Regions from separate parts of the Paenibacillus sp. SORGH_AS_0306 genome, predicted to be linked through region 2. Evidence: predicted binding sites of a transcription regulator. Region 2 holds the regulator's gene; the other holds the start of a gene.
The links. The regulator LexA, encoded in region 2, represses DNA repair genes until DNA is damaged. The targets are predictions, from matches to a motif close to CGAACATATGTTCG.
Positions count from the first base shown of each region.

Region 1: the regulator LexA is predicted to act here: its motif matches at 6,355-6,368, upstream of recA (recombinase RecA).

Region 1 covers NZ_JAUTBP010000001.1:1,352,772-1,361,556, reverse strand. Annotated here, with positions in the region: gene QE450_RS06145 (L,D-transpeptidase family protein) at 1-160, opposite strand, end outside; gene pduL (phosphate propanoyltransferase) at 273-845, opposite strand; gene QE450_RS06135 (stage V sporulation protein S) at 1,124-1,384, opposite strand; gene QE450_RS06130 (TIGR00282 family metallophosphoesterase) at 1,541-2,335, opposite strand; gene rny (ribonuclease Y) at 2,401-3,942, opposite strand; gene QE450_RS06120 (regulatory protein RecX) at 4,309-5,070, opposite strand; gene recA (recombinase RecA) at 5,214-6,281, opposite strand; gene QE450_RS06110 (competence/damage-inducible protein A) at 6,602-7,870, opposite strand; gene pgsA (CDP-diacylglycerol--glycerol-3-phosphate 3-phosphatidyltransferase) at 8,036-8,623, opposite strand; gene QE450_RS06100 (YajQ family cyclic di-GMP-binding protein) at 8,752-8,785, opposite strand, start outside.
Region 2 covers NZ_JAUTBP010000001.1:2,319,097-2,327,881, reverse strand. Annotated here, with positions in the region: gene QE450_RS10020 (glycoside-pentoside-hexuronide (GPH):cation symporter) at 159-1,556, shown strand; gene QE450_RS10015 (glycoside hydrolase family 127 protein) at 1,611-3,587, shown strand; gene QE450_RS10010 (hypothetical protein) at 3,613-3,849, shown strand; gene QE450_RS10005 (hypothetical protein) at 4,122-4,592, shown strand; gene lexA (transcriptional repressor LexA) at 4,710-5,336, opposite strand; gene yneA (cell division suppressor protein YneA) at 5,604-6,164, shown strand; gene QE450_RS09990 (DUF896 domain-containing protein) at 6,334-6,534, shown strand; gene QE450_RS09985 (methyltransferase) at 6,727-7,248, shown strand; gene QE450_RS09980 (HAD family hydrolase) at 7,341-8,138, shown strand; gene QE450_RS09975 (cupin domain-containing protein) at 8,239-8,778, opposite strand.

The DNA of each region.
Region 1 (8,785 bases), 970 kb from region 2:
GATCAAATGTCCGAAAAAGATTTTGCTGATACGCATCTTGTTGAGCGCTAGGCAGATTGGATGCTGCTATACTTACCGATGTGATTGTATTCGTGATAGCACTTAATGTATACAAAATGATCGCTAACGATATCCATTTGCCTATACTTTTACATGACATCTATATTCCTCCATCGTACATTTGATTTTAATAAGGAATGTACCATAAAAAACATAAACAAAAAAGCCTATTTCTATAAAGCGAAATAGGCTTTTGGTATATCTATTTATGATTAATCGATAATTTCAGCAGTGTCGCCAGTCGCAGCACCGGAAGCATTTGCTTCATCTGTATCAATGTGCATATCCAAAGCGAAAGAATCGGATACACGTGCAATGACGTTTTCAAGAACAAGACCACGTTCACCAGACAAACGCACTTTTAACAACTCTTGATCTTTAATTCCCCATTTTTCTGCATCAGAAGTATGGAAATGAATATGACGTGCAGCTACAATCACGCCTTCTTCGATTTGCACTTCACCAGCTGGTCCTTTTAGAAGTACACCCGGTGTACCATCGATTTTACCAGACTCACGAACAGGAGCTTTCACACCAATAGCGAAAGAATCCGTACGAGAGATTTCCAATTGTGTTGCTGGACGAGCAGGTCCCAAAATACGAACTTTTTCAAACGTTCCTTTGCTTCCTACTACAGCAACCGTTTCATTAGCAGCAAATTGTCCTGGTTGGGACAACGGTTTGAATTCTGTTAATTGGTAACCTTCACCAAATAATACTTCGATATGTTCTTGGGTTAGATGAATATGACGTGCTGACACGCCTACAGGTACGATTTTACTCATGTAATCACTCACTCCTCTATTATTCTCTATTTCATTTGCACTTTGTAACAAAACGCACATACTCGTACATTTGCAAAATGCATGCTACTTTATTATACATCTTTTGTACCAAAAATGAAAAGCAACTCAGCAAAAAGACCTCCAAGCTTATAAAACAAGCTTACAGGTCCCAAGTATGCAAACAAATGACCACTTTCACCATCATCTCTGTTGCAAGAGGTATACACTATGATCGTTAGGACTATAGGTATCTACTTACGTTCAGGATAGCAGCAGTATTATCTAGGTTCTACAATCAATTTCATGGCGGTTCTGTCTTCTCCATCAATCACAATGTCCGTAAAGGCTGGAATACAAATCAGGTCAACTCCACTTGGTGCTACGAATCCCCGGGCAATAGCTACTGCTTTAATCGCTTGATTAAGGGCACCTGCTCCAATGGCTTGAAGTTCAGCGGCACCTCTTTCACGCAATACACCTGCCAATGCTCCTGCTACAGAATTCGGGTTGGATTTTGCTGAAACTTTTAATACTTCCATGATAAGTACCTCCCCTGGGAATGAATGATGGCTTGATTCCATGATTAGTAGATAATATTCGACAACATCTCTACTGTTCCTGCTGAATTAAATCAAAAATCGATTATTTTCAGAGAAAATTTATAAAGATTTTAAACATCCTGCTTCTACTTGAAACTATTCCATATGCCATTCATCTTCATACATGCGAATCTTTTCGATCTTTTTCGCTCTACCGGTCTGATCGTCTATATCCACATACACAGCATGAAAATGCCATTTGCCTTCACAAACTTGAAAACGTGCTGGCAACTGTGTCTGAAATTTATATAATACCGCATCACGCTGCATACCGAGTACGCCTTCATACGAGCCTACCATCCCTGTATCGGTCAGATAAGCTGTTCCGCCGGGTAGTAAGGTATCGTCATTACTTTGTACATGAGTGTGTGTACCAACGACCATAGAAGCTCTACCATCCAAATGCCATCCCATAGCAATCTTCTCAGAAGTGGCTTCTGCATGGAAATCAACTAATACGCAATTTACTTTCCCTTTAAGCTCATCCATAATCTCATCGACTTTGCGAAAAGGACAATCGATCGCTGGTAAAAAGGTACGACCCTGTAGATTAACAATACCTAACTGCTTACCGCCAGCTTTGATAATCGTATATCCACGACCAGGTGTACCTGGAGGAAAGTTAGCGGGACGAATCATACGAGGTTCATCATCTATAAATTCAAAAATCTCTTTGTTGTCCCATGTATGGTTACCCATCGTTATACCATGTACACCCATTTCAAAAAGTTGACGTGCAATCCCTCGTGTAATTCCTCGACCTGAAGCAGAATTTTCGGCATTCGCTATGATGATGTCCGGGGTATACTTTGATTTTAACCGAGGTAGCGTCTCTTTAATCGCTTTACGACCTGTACTTCCTACAATATCTCCAATAAAAATAACTTTAATGATAATTCCTCCGTCCACGAAGAGAAAAAGTGACCTGATTGCCAGGTCACTTTTCGCATCGTTCTTTATTTTGCGTAATCGACTGCTCTCGTTTCACGGATTACAGTGACTTTGATATGTCCTGGATAATCCAGTTCATTTTCGATCATTTTGGTAATATCACGTGCCAAACGGAAACTATCTGCATCATCCACTTTATCCGGTTGAACCATAACACGAATTTCGCGTCCGGCTTGAATAGCATAAGATTTCTCTACGCCTTCAAAGGATTCAGAGATTTCTTCTAGTTTCTCCAGACGACGGATATACGTTTCTAATGTTTCACGACGTGCGCCTGGTCTTGCGGCAGACAATGCATCTGCTGCACCAACAAGCATCGCTATAATAGAAGTGGCTTCCGTATCGCCATGGTGAGACGCAATACTGTTAATAACGACTGGATGTTCTTTGTATTTCTTAGCCAACTCTACGCCAATCTCTACATGAGAACCTTCCACTTCGTGATCTAGTGCTTTACCGATATCATGCAGTAAGCCTGCACGTTTCGCTAATGTGATATCTTGTCCCAATTCGGAAGCCATTAGGCCGGTAAGGTAAGCCACTTCCATGGAGTGCTTGAGTACGTTTTGACCGTAACTGGTACGGAATTTGAGACGACCCAAAATTTTGATAAGATCTGGATGAAGTCCATGTACGCCAACTTCAAATGTAGATTGCTCACCGTATTCACGGATACGCTCATCCACTTCGCGGCGTGCTTTATCCACCATTTCTTCAATTCTTGCAGGATGTATACGTCCATCTGCTACCAGTTTTTCAAGAGCTGTACGGGCAATTTCACGGCGAATCGGGTCAAATCCAGAAAGGATAACAGCTTCCGGTGTATCATCGATAATTAAATCGATACCTGTAAGTGTCTCCAATGCACGAATATTACGACCTTCACGACCGATAATTCTGCCTTTCATTTCTTCATTAGGCAAGGTGACAACAGAGACGGTAGTCTCGGCTACATGATCAGCAGCACAACGTTGAATAGCAAGAGTAATAATCTCACGAGAACGTTTGTCTGCTTCATTTTTCGCCTGTTGTTCAATATCCTTGATCATTTGTGATGTTTCGTGGCGAACTTCCTGCTCCACGTTGCTCAAAATGATACCACGAGCATCTTCCATCGACAGATTAGAAATTCGTTCGAGTTCCGCAACCTGACTGGTGTGAAGTTGTTCGATTTGTTGCTGAGTCTCTTCAATACGTTTCTCTTTGTTAGCCACTTGTTCTTCTTTGCGTTCTAATGATTCAATTTTTTTATCCAGCGACTCTTCCTTCTGCAACAATCGTCTTTCCAGGCGTTGATTTTCATTACGACGCTCACGAATGTCTTTTTCAGCTTCAGTTCTGAGTTTGTGCACTTCGTCTTTTGCTTCCAGAACTGTTTCTTTCTTTTGTGCTTCTGCTTCTTTCTTCGCACTTTCTACGATTTGGATAGCAGCTTGTTCAGCACTAGAAATTTTAGCTTCTGCAAGAGACTTGCGAATAAAATATCCGACCAAGAACCCAAAGAATAATGCGGCAACAACGAGAATTGTGGTCCAGAGAACTTCCATTCTGTTCACCTCCTCGCTGATTCCTCCAAGGTATTCCCTGGGAATTACATGTTCATTGGTTAATCGATGATTCGTCCCTTATGCATTTGTTTCATTGCTCATGCGGGTACATGTGCTAATTCCCTGTTCATAGGGAGATCAAACATTCTAAAATTCTTCAGAAATGCCTTGCTACAGAATCCATGATCACCTTCATCTTATCACCTGCCGGGAAAAGATGACGTAAAAATGACAATCTGCACAAGTACATTTTATTATTTGCCAAAAGACATTGTCAAGCAATTGCCGTAACCGTATTTATAGATGTCAAGTTTGTTACCCCAAATAAAGCGGTTATTCTGTTTTATTATATTTGGATTTTGGCGGTTATTCCCAATCATCTTCTGGTTTTTGTTGAACAGCTTCCAATGCTTTCCTTACAATATCCGAAGAATATCCTCTTCTCATTAAAAAAGCCATTGTTTTTCTTTTTTTATCAAAAACTTCTCCCGAAGTGGATTTCCATTTTTTTTCTGCCAATATAGTAGCACTGGCTATCTCATCATCTGGATCGATATCTTCCAAAGCTTGCTCAATATTTTCTTTATTTACACCTTTTTGGCGTAATTCTTGTCTGATCCATACTTTACCTTTTTTCTGACTTTTGACTCTCTGCTTCGCCCACTGTTGAGCATATAACTCATCATCGATCAATTTCTCTTGTTGTAATCGAACTAGAGTCGTTTCGATAATTTCAGGATGGATTTCTTTTTCTTTAAGTTTGCGTGCAATCTCGGTACGAGTTCTTGCTTTACGGCTTAAATAATTTAAAGATTCTGCATATGCTGTTTGACGTTCATTCGCAATAACAATATTTTCTAGTTCTTCTTTAGAAAAAGACATCCCTTTTAACAGCCTATATTTGATCATAACATCTTCATGTACCATAAGAGCCAATTCCCCGAAAGATAACTTGTAATGATGCCTAGGCTTACGTAGAGGGGTTACAGCCGTAATCTCTACTTCACCTTCCTCGGGAAACCCATCTAAGCGTTCTCCTTCATCTGCATAGATATCCCATTCTTCATCGCCCTCAGGTTCAGATGTAGTATTTGATGTTTTTTTGGAATAACGACGATAATCAGCCATAATTGTTTCCTTTCGTCTATCTATATTTTAAATCAGTGTATAGTGCTCATATGAATCTCTTATTAAATATAAATAAAAAACGCCCTGAACGTATTTCACGTCCTGGGCGCTACAGGATTTAAGCTTGAAGCATCTTAAAGTTATTATTCAGTTGCTTTAGAGAATAATTCTTGCTCTTCAAGACTCTCTTTTTCTTTTTCTTCAGCAGATGGTTCTTCAACCACTGTTGTTAAATTGCTAGATACACGAATTTTTTGCTCGATGATATCTGCAATATGCGGATTTTCTTTTAAGAATTGTTTAGAGTTCTCGCGACCTTGACCCATACGTTCACCTTCGTAAGAGTACCAAGCACCACTTTTATTTACAATATCGTGTTCTACACCGATATCGATCAAGCTACCTTCTTTAGAGATACCTTCTCCGTACATGATATCTACTTCAGCTTGTTTGAATGGAGGAGCAACTTTGTTTTTAACAACTTTGATACGTGTACGGTTACCAACAACATCGTTACCGTTTTTGATTGCTTCTATACGACGTACGTCTAAACGTACAGTGGAGTAGAATTTAAGCGCACGACCACCTGGAGTTGTTTCAGGGTTACCAAACATAACTCCAACTTTTTCACGAAGCTGATTGATAAAGATTGTGATTGTTTTGGATTTGCTAATTGCACCAGACAATTTACGCAAAGCTTGAGACATCAAACGCGCTTGCAAACCAACGTGAGAATCTCCCATTTCGCCTTCGATCTCTGCTTTTGGTACCAATGCTGCTACAGAATCGACAACGATAATATCAACAGCACCACTACGTACAAGTGCTTCAGCGATTTCTAGACCTTGCTCACCTGTATCTGGTTGAGAAAGTAGTAATTCATCAATGTTAACGCCTAAGTTTTTAGCATATTGAGGATCTAGAGCATGCTCTGCATCGATAAATGCTGCTTGTCCTCCAGCTTTTTGAACTTCTGCAATTGCATGAAGCGCTACAGTTGTTTTACCAGAAGATTCTGGTCCGTATATTTCGATAATACGTCCTCTTGGCATACCGCCTGTACCCAAAGCAATATCTAATGCAATAGATCCACTAGGAATAACTTCAACTTGCATATGAGTGGATTCTCCAAGTTTCATAACTGAACCTTTACCGAATTGCTTCTCTATTTGACGAAGCGCCATATCTAACGCTGCACGACGATCTGACAATAAACTCACGTCCCTCTTCTTCTTATTTATACTCTAATTATACTACTTTTTTTCTCATTTGCCAAGCTTTTTTCGAACATATATTCGTGTTTTTGATATGAAATCCATATTATATTACATTTATTGGTAATAAATCAGGATTTCATTTTTTTACGTAACTTTTTTACTTTTTGGGGTGTAAACATAAAAAAACCGCAACAAATAAATTTGCTGCGGTTCTTCCGTCTGCGCTTATTTTAACATAGTAGAACTATACATTGCAACATATGCTTGGCATGATAAGACGTCTGTCACACACGTCTGTACGCATTTTGTTACTGTTATAAAGATTCCTTCTGAAGTTCACTTAAACGAAGCCACAAACGGTATAGAATACTTTTGGCAGCGCGAACACGAATCGACTCACGATTGCCACGTATATTTAATTCAAATACCTGTGTAGGTTGATTCCGTTCTGCGAGTCCAATATAGACCAATCCCACAGGTTTGCGTTCTGAAGATCCTGGGCCAGCCACACCGGTAATCGAAACAGCAAAATCAGTATCTAATATCTTTCTTGCTTCATCGGCTAATACTTCGGCTACTTCCGGGCTTACTGCTCCTGGAGCTTCTTCGCCTTCTAACAATTCACGAGGTACATTTAACATTTTTTCTTTCATTTCGTTGGAATAGCAGACGATTCCACCAAGAAATACATTTCCACTTCCCGGAATAGCAGTTAGATTCTGCATCAATAGACCACCTGTGCAACTTTCTGCTGCTGTGAGTGTCAATTTCATACCTGTCATCATCAGCAAAATCTGTTCTTCGATTCCGATATCTTGATCAGCATACATATGGTCAGGCAAACGTTCCCGAATTTGAGATTCCATCTGTTTGAGTTTGACCATGGCTTCTTTTTCTGTAGCGGCTTTGGTTGTCAAACGAATCGTGACTTCGGCTTCTTTGGCATATGGAGCAATTGTAGGATCACTTTGATCGTTAATCAGATCAATCAATGCTTCCTCCAATGCAGATTCACCAATACCAGCAAATTTAAGCATTTTCGAATAAATAGGATGCTCATCTGTTAATACATGTTCTAACAACCATGGTTTTGCTTCATTTTCAAACATAGGCTGTAACTCTTTTGGTGGGCCTGGTAGAACAATATAATATTTTTCTTTATCTTCAATTGCTATACCGACAGCAAGCCCTGTGGAATTTGCCAATACATGGCTATTCTCAATAACCAGTGCTTGACGACGATTATTTTCAGTCATCGTAATATTTCTACCTTCAAAAAAGCTTGCGACTTTTTCCATAGAAGCAGGATCTATATAAATAGATCTGCCTAGCACTTCAGCTAATGCATCTTTGGTTAAATCATCTTGTGTTGGTCCGATGCCGCCTGAAAATAAAATAACATCTGCACGACTACTGGCAAGCTCAATCGCTTGTTTGAGTCGATTTAAGTTATCCCCTACTACAGTCTGATAATATACATCTATTCCTATATAGGATAATTGTTGAGATAAATATCTGGCATTCGTATTCGTAATTTGACCTAGTAATAGTTCTGTACCTACTGCGATAATTTCTGCTTTCATTACAAGTGCCTCCTCGTTATTAGGGTTGCTCTGTGATGTAAGTACTTAAAAAATAAACCAATCATACGTATGGCAAAAGGAAAAGGCAATAGAGAGAACCCTATTGCCACTTACGCTGCATTACTTGTTATATCACCTATTTGCTGTTAAACAGAAACAGGTAGTTTATTCGGAAAAATGAATAACCGATTTATTTTTGACAAAATAATCAATCCCTGAATAGATGGTAATCAACGTAGCTATCCAGATCATAATTTCTGCAAATGGAATACCTAGTAGAGCAAATGGAAAATTGTTAATCATCAAAGCAGAAATCGCAATAATTTGTGTAATCGTTTTGGCTTTGCCCCAATTGCTAGCAGCCATTACTTTACCATCTAATAAAGCGATCTGACGAAGTCCTGTGACTGCAAATTCGCGACTGATAATAACTACAACCATCCATGCTTCACATTTACCCAGTGCAACCAAAGAGATCAAAGCGGCAGATACTAATAATTTATCAGCCAAAGGATCAAGTAATTTGCCTAGATTCGTTACCAAGTTACGACTACGGGCAATATGTCCGTCAATTCCATCTGTACTGGCTGCAATAATAAAAATTAATGCTGCAATCAGATCGTTATAACTGACCTCAAAAGATGCTCCAATTTTTAAAAGCCCTTCTCCAAACGAAAAATTAACGAGCAGGAACAACATCATCACTGGTACTAAGAAAATACGTGTAAGCGTTATGCGATTAGGTAAATTCATTGTGTATCCTCCTTGCTGTATCTATTGTCCACAGCGAACCAATGATATGTAATTGCTCCCGCCTGCATCTTTTGTTTCATACTTTTACTGCCTCCATCAATTCTATAGCAAATAGGATAATACCGTGTTTATTTCATATTGGTGAATTGAAGATCCACAGTA
Region 2 (8,785 bases):
TAGCACAATTTTATATGAAAATAATTAATTTTTTAAATATCTCAATGAGTCGGAAATAGAAACCTTTCCTACGAAATCCTAAGTTTATCTTCTTTTCGTAAGCGCTTACTATTAGATAAAGAAATCATCACTATTTGATTGAATCAGGAGGTTACATTATGGAGTCTACACCTCAATCTTCGCCAGAGCCTCAAACCACTCTTCTGAATGATAAAGTTCCTTTTCATCGCAGAATTAGTTATGCGCTCACAGATACAGGTGGCAATTTGTTGTACAGCATTATTGGTGCTTACTTGCTTTATTTTTATACCGATGTATTTGGCTTATCGGTTGGAGTAGCAGGTACTTTATTGTTGGTAACACGATTAGTGGATGCAGTAGATGCACCACTATGGGGGATTATTGTCGATCGTACCCGATCCAAGTATGGTCAAAGTCGTCCTTATTTTTTGTGGCTATGTTTTCCTTTTGCAGTATTTACAGTATTGACGTTTACCACTCCAAACTTGGATGGGACATGGAAAGTCGTTTATGCAGCGGTTACCTATATTTTAGCAGGGATAGCTTATACCGGAATTTCAACACCGATCACTTCGATTTTGCCAAATTTGAGTAGAAATACCGATGAGCGAGTAGTGTTGAACTCATTTCGGATGGTAGGTGGAAATGTTGGTAATTTTGCAGCAGTCACATTTACTTTGCCATTAGTCGCTTTTTTTGGAGCAGGTAATGATCAGAAAGGATTTTTTTGGACACTTTGTGTATTCGGGATAGTATCTATCATTATGTTTTTGATTGCTTTTGCTGATCTCAAAGAAATCAATACCGAAAAGATCAAAACTATTCCATTCAAATCAAGCTTTAAAGCGATGAAAGGTAACTGGCCCTGGATTATTTTAGTAATCGCTAATTTACTATTCTGGATCGCTTTAACGATTCGTACCTCTACATTAGTTTATTACTTTGAATACAATATCGGTCATAAAGAGTTAGTGCCATTGATCAACGGAATTTCAGTCATTCAAGTGATTGGTATGGTATTGATTCCGTTTATCGTAAAATTTTCTAACAAATATTCAACGATGATTTTTGGCTTTGTATTAGCTGTTTTGGGACAAATCGTACTCTTTTTTGCAGGAGATCATATCAGCTTTTTGATTGTCGGATGGATTATTGCTTGTATTGGATCAGGTATTGCTTGCTCTATGCCTTTTGCAATGTTATCGGACACTGTCGATTATGGCGAATGGAAGTCAGGTCTACGTGGAAGTGGTATTTTAACAGCAATCGGTAGTGCTTTTTGTATCAAAGCAGGTTCAGGATTAGGTGGATTTATTCCTACACAATTTATGTCATCTTTCGGTTATGTGCCTAATGTTGCGCAAAGTACACAATCATTATCAGGTATTCAATTTGTGTTTATCTGGTTACCTGCTATCGTATTTGCACTAGGAATTATTCCGATGTTATTTTATCGACGTTTTGAAAAAAATGAAGGCTATATTCGTAGACAGTTGTTAATTAAAGAACACCATGCTGAACCGCAAGTGAAATAAATATTCGGTTTATAGACGATCATAGAGTATCTACCATAGGAGGAGAGACATACGATGTCATTACATTTACAATCACTTACAATTACAGATCAATTCTGGTCTCATTATCGGGAGCTTGTCCGTACAGAAATGATTCCTTATCAATGGAATGTATTGAATGATAATGCTGATATTACGATCGAAAAAGAAAGAAATGATAACAGTATTCCGTCTGAAAAAAGTCATGCTATCGAAAACTTCAAGATTGCTGCTGGATTGAAGCAAGGTAATCACTATGGTTGGGTATTTCAGGACAGTGATGTATACAAATGGCTGGAAGCGGTGGCTTACTCATTATCTATTCATGCGGATACTGAATTACAAGAATTGGCTGACGGAGTGATTGATCTTATTGCTCTAGCGCAAGAAGAAGATGGTTATCTCAATACGTACTTCTCTATTGAAGAACCAGAGCGCAGATTCAAGAAGTTGGCTGAAAGTCACGAATTGTATTGTGCAGGTCATTTTATCGAAGCAGCAGTTGCTTATTATGAATCGACTCGTAATGAAAAAGCGCTCCAGATTGCTTGCCGATTAGCGGATTGTATAGATGCTTCTTTTGGCAAAGGAGAACATCAGATTCAAGGATACGACGGTCATGAAGAAATAGAGCTGGCGTTGACCAAATTATATTCACTGACAAAAGAACAACGTTATCTGAATCTGAGTCGCTATTTTCTGTATGAGCGAGGAACCGATACTACCTTTTTCGCCAGACAACAGACAGAAGACGCAGGAACCAAGCCAGTTATAGCAGGCATGAGTCATCGTCCACTAGAGTATTATCAAGCCCATCAACCGATTTTGGAACAACAGACCGCAGAAGGGCATGCTGTTAGACTTGTCTATATGTGTGCAGCTATGGCAGATGTTGCTTTATTAGCAGGCGATACCGCGATGTTAGAAGCTTGCCGACGCCTTTGGAAAAATATGATTACCAAACGTATGTATATTACTGGCGGTATAGGATCAACAGTAGACGGAGAAGCATTTACACTGGATTACGATTTGCCTAATGATACGATGTACTGTGAGACATGTGCTTCGATCGGATTGATTTTCTTTGCTTTTAATATGCTCAAAAATGAAGCACGTTCTGAATATGCCGATGTGTTAGAGCGAGCATTATATAATACAGCTATTGGCGGTATGGCACTGGATGGCAAACATTTTTTCTATGTGAATCCGTTAGAAGTACGTCCAGAGAACAGCCGTAAAGATCCAGGAAAAAGTCATGTGAAATTTACACGCCCCGAATGGTTCGGTTGTGCTTGCTGTCCACCGAATCTAGCAAGATTATTAACTTCACTTCATAAATATATGTATACGGTTCAATCAGAGCAAAAAGCGATATATACCAATCTATTTATTACAAGCACAGCAACATTAGAGATAGATCATCGCAAAGTACAGCTTGAACAAACAACGAATCTACCGTGGGAAGGTCATGTTTCGATTGTGACACAGACAGACCAACCAACTGCTTTTACATTGGCGCTCCGATTGCCTTACTGGGCAGATGATTATTCATTGATAGTCAATGGGGAGCATATAGAAGCGGAAAACATTAACGGATTTCTACACATTGATCGTGTATGGCAGTCTAATGACAAGATCGAGTTTATTTTACCGATGGAGATCAAACAATATACAGCACATCCGCTAGTCAGAGCAGATATTGGCAAAGTAGCTATAGGACGTGGCCCGTTTATTTATTGCGCTGAAGAAGTAGATAATGGAGAGCATTTGCATTTAATTCAGTTAAATAAAGATCAGACCTATCAATATACATTTGATCCACAGTTGCTAGGAGGGATAGGTACGATCCATGTAGAGGCACGTAAAAGAATCATTACTTCGCAGTGGGAAGATGTATTATATGCTTCTCAAGCAGCTACCACGTATGCTACTACAACATTACGACTTATTCCTTATTATTGCTGGGCTAACCGACAATCCGGTGAAATGCGTGTATGGCATAACCAAGCATAATCAACACTGACAAGGAGAGTGCCTGATGAAATCAAAAATGAGAATAGATCCTGAGAAATTTGCCTATACTGTCATTTCAAGTTATTCATCAGATAAAGATAATGCCGAAGCAGTGGCTAAAGACCATCTAGGTGTATTTTTAAATGCTTATTTTCTAGCTGAAAAGTTCAATACACTTGAAGCCCAATTGGCTGAAAAAGCAGAAAGTAAAGATTTCAAAGCATTACTTGCCAAACTAATGGATACAAAGCTATTTGGATAAATGTAGCTTACTATTAAAAAATATAAGATATTTAGTAATTATTTGGCATTAAAAGGTATCAATTTCCTATTATTAGGTTATGATGAAGAAATCATATAATGAATAAGAGGAGTGACGTTAGAAATCAAATAAAAAATTAAGAGTATATCAACAAAAAGTACCGTATTCAGCTTGTATAAAAGGCATCCAATAAGTAGTAGAGGGTTAGGTAAAGACGTTGCAATTTGGGTACTCAATATGTTCAGTCATTACAGTTAAAGGAGGTAGCAATTATGAGTTGGATTGAATCTGCGGTAATACGTGCACAGGAAGAGAAAGCAGAGAACGCAAAAGCTTTTTCATATTCTTTAAAAATTCATGAGCATTTTTTAGAATATTGTGAAAATTTATGGATGAAATTTTCTACCATTTTAGAAGAGATCAAAAAACATTTTAAAGAAGATTGCAGTATTCAGAAAGATGAAAATCAACTGATTATTACAATTGCTCTCGTTGTCATTACTATAACTGTAGTTAAAAAAAATGTAAGTGAACATTATTATGGAGAGGCTGATCTCAAATACAAATGCTCTCATGATTCTGGAAAACCTAAACTTGCGGTAGAATTATTGTACTTGAATCCAACAGAGCATCCTGTATGGATGTACAAAGTTTTACAAGGCAAAGAAGAGATTGAAGTTGCTTTTAGTGAAGTAGAAGCCGAACATGTAATTAAAACTGCATTGTGGAGATATGTACAATAATTACATTGTGCTGAATCTAAATAAATTAAATTATTCTCATATAAATAAGAAAAAGACCGCTACTAGAAAGTAGCGGTCTTTTTCTATCTTCTATGAACTGCAACGTACAGTAGTGATTTAGTGCAAGTTACGGAACAATCCTACAACTTTACCCAAAATCGTAACATGTGTCAGACGAAGTGGCTGATACATTGGATTTTCAGGTTGTAGACGAATATGATCTTTTTCTTTGTAGAACGTTTTGACAGTTGCTTCATCGTCTTCTGTCATGGCTACAACAATATCGCCATTATCAGCGGTCTGTTGTTGACGTACAATTACGTAGTCACCATTATAGATTCCTGCTTCAATCATACTGTCTCCAACTACAGAAAGCATAAATACTTGTCCTTCACCTGTAAAATTCTGTGGTAGAGGGAAGTAGTCTTCAATATGTTCTGTAGCTGTAATCGGAACACCGGCGGTTACTTTTCCAATAATAGGAACACGAGATACCGTTTGAGCGAAAAGAATATTACTTTCAGACTCTTCTTGACCCAACAACTCGATGGCACGAGGTTTGGTCGGGTCGCGTCGAATCAGTCCTTTTTTCTCCAAACGATCCAGATGACCATGTACAGTAGAACTAGAAGCAAGACCTACAGCTTCACCAATTTCACGTACAGATGGCGGGTAACCTTTAAGTTTGACTTCATTTCGGATAAATTCCAAAATGGCCTGTTGGCGACTTGAAACTTTTGACATACCTTATCAACCCCAATGCTAGTAACGTTTGGCAAAATTATAACATAGAACTACCGTTCGTACAAACATAAGTTCTAAAATTTGTATATTTATTTTGTTATTCATTACTTTTTGTAGTCTATTCATCGTATAAGAGGCATAATCTATAGTCTAAAAGGTGCAATAAAAAACACGAACGAAGGTTCGTAAAAAACTATTGAGTAAAACATATGTTCGTGTTATAGTGAATTTAAGAAAACAAGAACAAATGTTTGGAGCGTGATGACAATGTTAAAATATACTACATATCGTAGCATCCACAATCAATCTGAAGATGGTGAACAACAGATTGATACATCTGGATCAGATATACATCATACATCAACAAGTTATTCGGAGAAACAATCCCAGCAAGCAGCTATTCATGCCACACGAGCGGACAAAGATGTAGTGGTGGATGAGTGGACATATTTGCCGAATGTGCAAAAGATACGTAAGCCAGCTCAACCTAAAGGCAAAAAAACATTACGTCAAAAAACGCTACATCTTATTCAAAGCACAGCTCAAAAAGTGAAGTGGAAGTCTGGCGGACGTTTAATGGTATGTTTTGTGTTTGCAGGTGTATTATTATACGGCGGAGTGATTCATAACTTTGTAGTAGCAGACAAAGTAGAAGGCCCTGCACAAAAAGTTGTTGTTCATTCAGGGGATAGTCTTTGGAGTATCGCTAGTGAATACAAATCAGCCCAGACAGATACACGTGACTATATCGCTGAGATTCGTAGTGAGAATCAATTGACTACAAGTGAGATTCAAGCAGGCGATGTTCTGGTAATTCCTTACGATTGATTTACATGTTCTCTAAATATATTTATTGTATAAATGATATCACTAGATAAGCACATATATTCATTAAGTGGGATGAAAGTTTGTTAAGATATGTTGATCTTGACAAGCTTTTTTTTACATGTCAAAGTTAGTGATGGTCACAAGATGATTACTTACATGGAGGTTAGTTATGGATATCGATACACTCATTGCACGTATTAATGAATTAGCTCGTAAGAAAAAAAGTTCAGGTCTTACAGCCGAAGAAACTGTAGAGCGTGACGAGTTACGTGCTATTTATTTAAATAATATTCGCAGTAATTTCCGTCAACAACTAGATACGATTGAAATTGTAGATGATGTAGAACAATCGAATAACATCAAAAAATAGTCATCACTAGAATCATATAATAGCTTTAATAAATGCAAAGAAGTGAACTAACTGAAGGGTGCTCTAGCTGTTATTACAGAGAGCATCCTATTTTGCTATGGAAATTTAGGGCTTGTTCTGGCATGATAAGATAGAACGAAGTCTTCTGCTTTTGTTGTAAGGCTTACATTATCTATTAGGGGGAAACAAAGTATGTCCCGTTCCTGGGAAAGGCAAGTTCGACGCAATTCAAAGCAAGTTAATGCTGCACGTAGAAAGCAAGGTCAATCTTCTATCGGTGGCAAAACCAGTATTTCCGAATATACAGCGTATAAAGGAAGAAACATTGTTTTTCCAGCTGCTCTAATTATATTGGGAATTATTTATGCAGTGATGGGTATTATGTATCCAACAGCTGATGGTTTTAGCGTAATCTTTATCGTTACCGTAGCTTTGTACATTTTACTTGGCGTAATGCTTTATTTCCGCAAACCGTACTTGAAAATTGGCAGAGATTCATTGATCACTACCAAATTTAATCGTGATCGTCTGATCTCTTCTTCTCAAGTAAAAAGTATTCGCCTTCAAAAAGGATATGTAGTGATTGAACATAGCTCTAAAGGTGGAAGCTGGGTATTCTCACGCACATTAAACCGTTATGATACAGATGCAATGAGCGAGCATTTACGCACATTTGCTGCACAACACAAAATTTCGATTCAAGAAAAAGCTTAAGCTTTTTGGAGATCGATCGTTATATATGCTATCTAATCTAAATATCTATTATCATAATTAAAGTCATGATGATCGTTGAGGAGGTACAGGCAGTGAGTATTGAAGCGGTTTTGTTTGATCTAGATGATACGTTATTATGGGATGAACGCAGTATAGAAGAAGCTTTTGCAGAGACATGTCTTGTGGCTGAGCAAGCGACAGGTGTTGATCCTATAGCTTTGGAAGAAGCAGTACGCCGAGAAGCGAGAGCACTGTATGAATCCTATGAGACTTTTCCTTTTACACAATGGATTGGAATTAATCCGTTTGAAGGTTTGTGGGCTCAATTTTCCGCAGGCGAACAACCTGAATTCCGTCAATTGCAAAAGATTGCACCGACATATCGCAAAGAATCGTGGCGTAAAGGTCTAAGTGCAATGGGGATCGAAGATGAAGCTTTAGCACTCCAACTGTCTGATCGATTCGTACAAGAACGACGTAATCGTCCGCATATCTATGAAGAGACATTTCAGATTTTGGATGAATTACAAGGTAAGGTCAAGCTATTGTTGCTTACCAATGGTTGTCCGGCGTTACAACAAGAGAAGTTAGACGGTGTACCCAAGTTAGCTCCTTATTTTGATCAGATCGTTGTATCCGGTGCATTTGGTAAAGGTAAGCCTAATGCAGAGATTTTTGCACATGCACTTGAATTATTGGATGTGAAGCCAGAGCAAGCGTTGATGATCGGAGACAAACTGACTACAGATATCAAAGGTGCATTAGCAGCAGGAATCAAGTCGGTATGGGTGAACCGTAATGGTAAAGTCAACGATAGTGAGATTAAGCCAGACTACGAAATTACACGTTTAACCGATATTCATCAGATTACGGCTCAGTTGGTATCATAAACTATATTTTCACCAAATGAGTTCTTAGCCATATAGCTAAAAACATAACAAAAAATCCCTTGCCCGAGTAGATCGGTAAGGGATTTTGTTATTTCTATCATTAAGCTTTTTGGAAAGAGTTGTCTTCGAAAGGAACAGCGATCCAACCGTCTGTTTCTACAAACAAACGAACAGCTACAATTTTACGATTTTCAACCAGTGTAAAGAAGTGAGGTGTATTCTCAGGTACAGAGATAACATCACCTGGTTCTAATTCAACATCAAAGTATCCATGCTCAGGGCTTTTGATAATAAAAATACCATTACCTGATACAATCGCACGAATCTCATCTTCGGTATGGGTATGAATTTCTTCAAATTTAGCTAATTTAGCTTCCAGATCAGGTGTAGATTCAGATAAAGTGATCACGTCCCATGTACGGTAACCACGACGTGCTGAAAGGTCTTTGATTTCTGCTTCGTACGTATCTAAAACCGCTTGTTTTTGCTCATCTGTCAGTGTGAAGTTATCTTGCAATTCAGGAGCCAATTTGGAAGCATCCCATTTTTCATATACAACCTCATGTTTGTTCAAAAACTCCAGAACCTTGTCATCTCCAGCAATTCGTTCATTGGTATTTCTAATTCTGATTTCAGCCATCGGATTA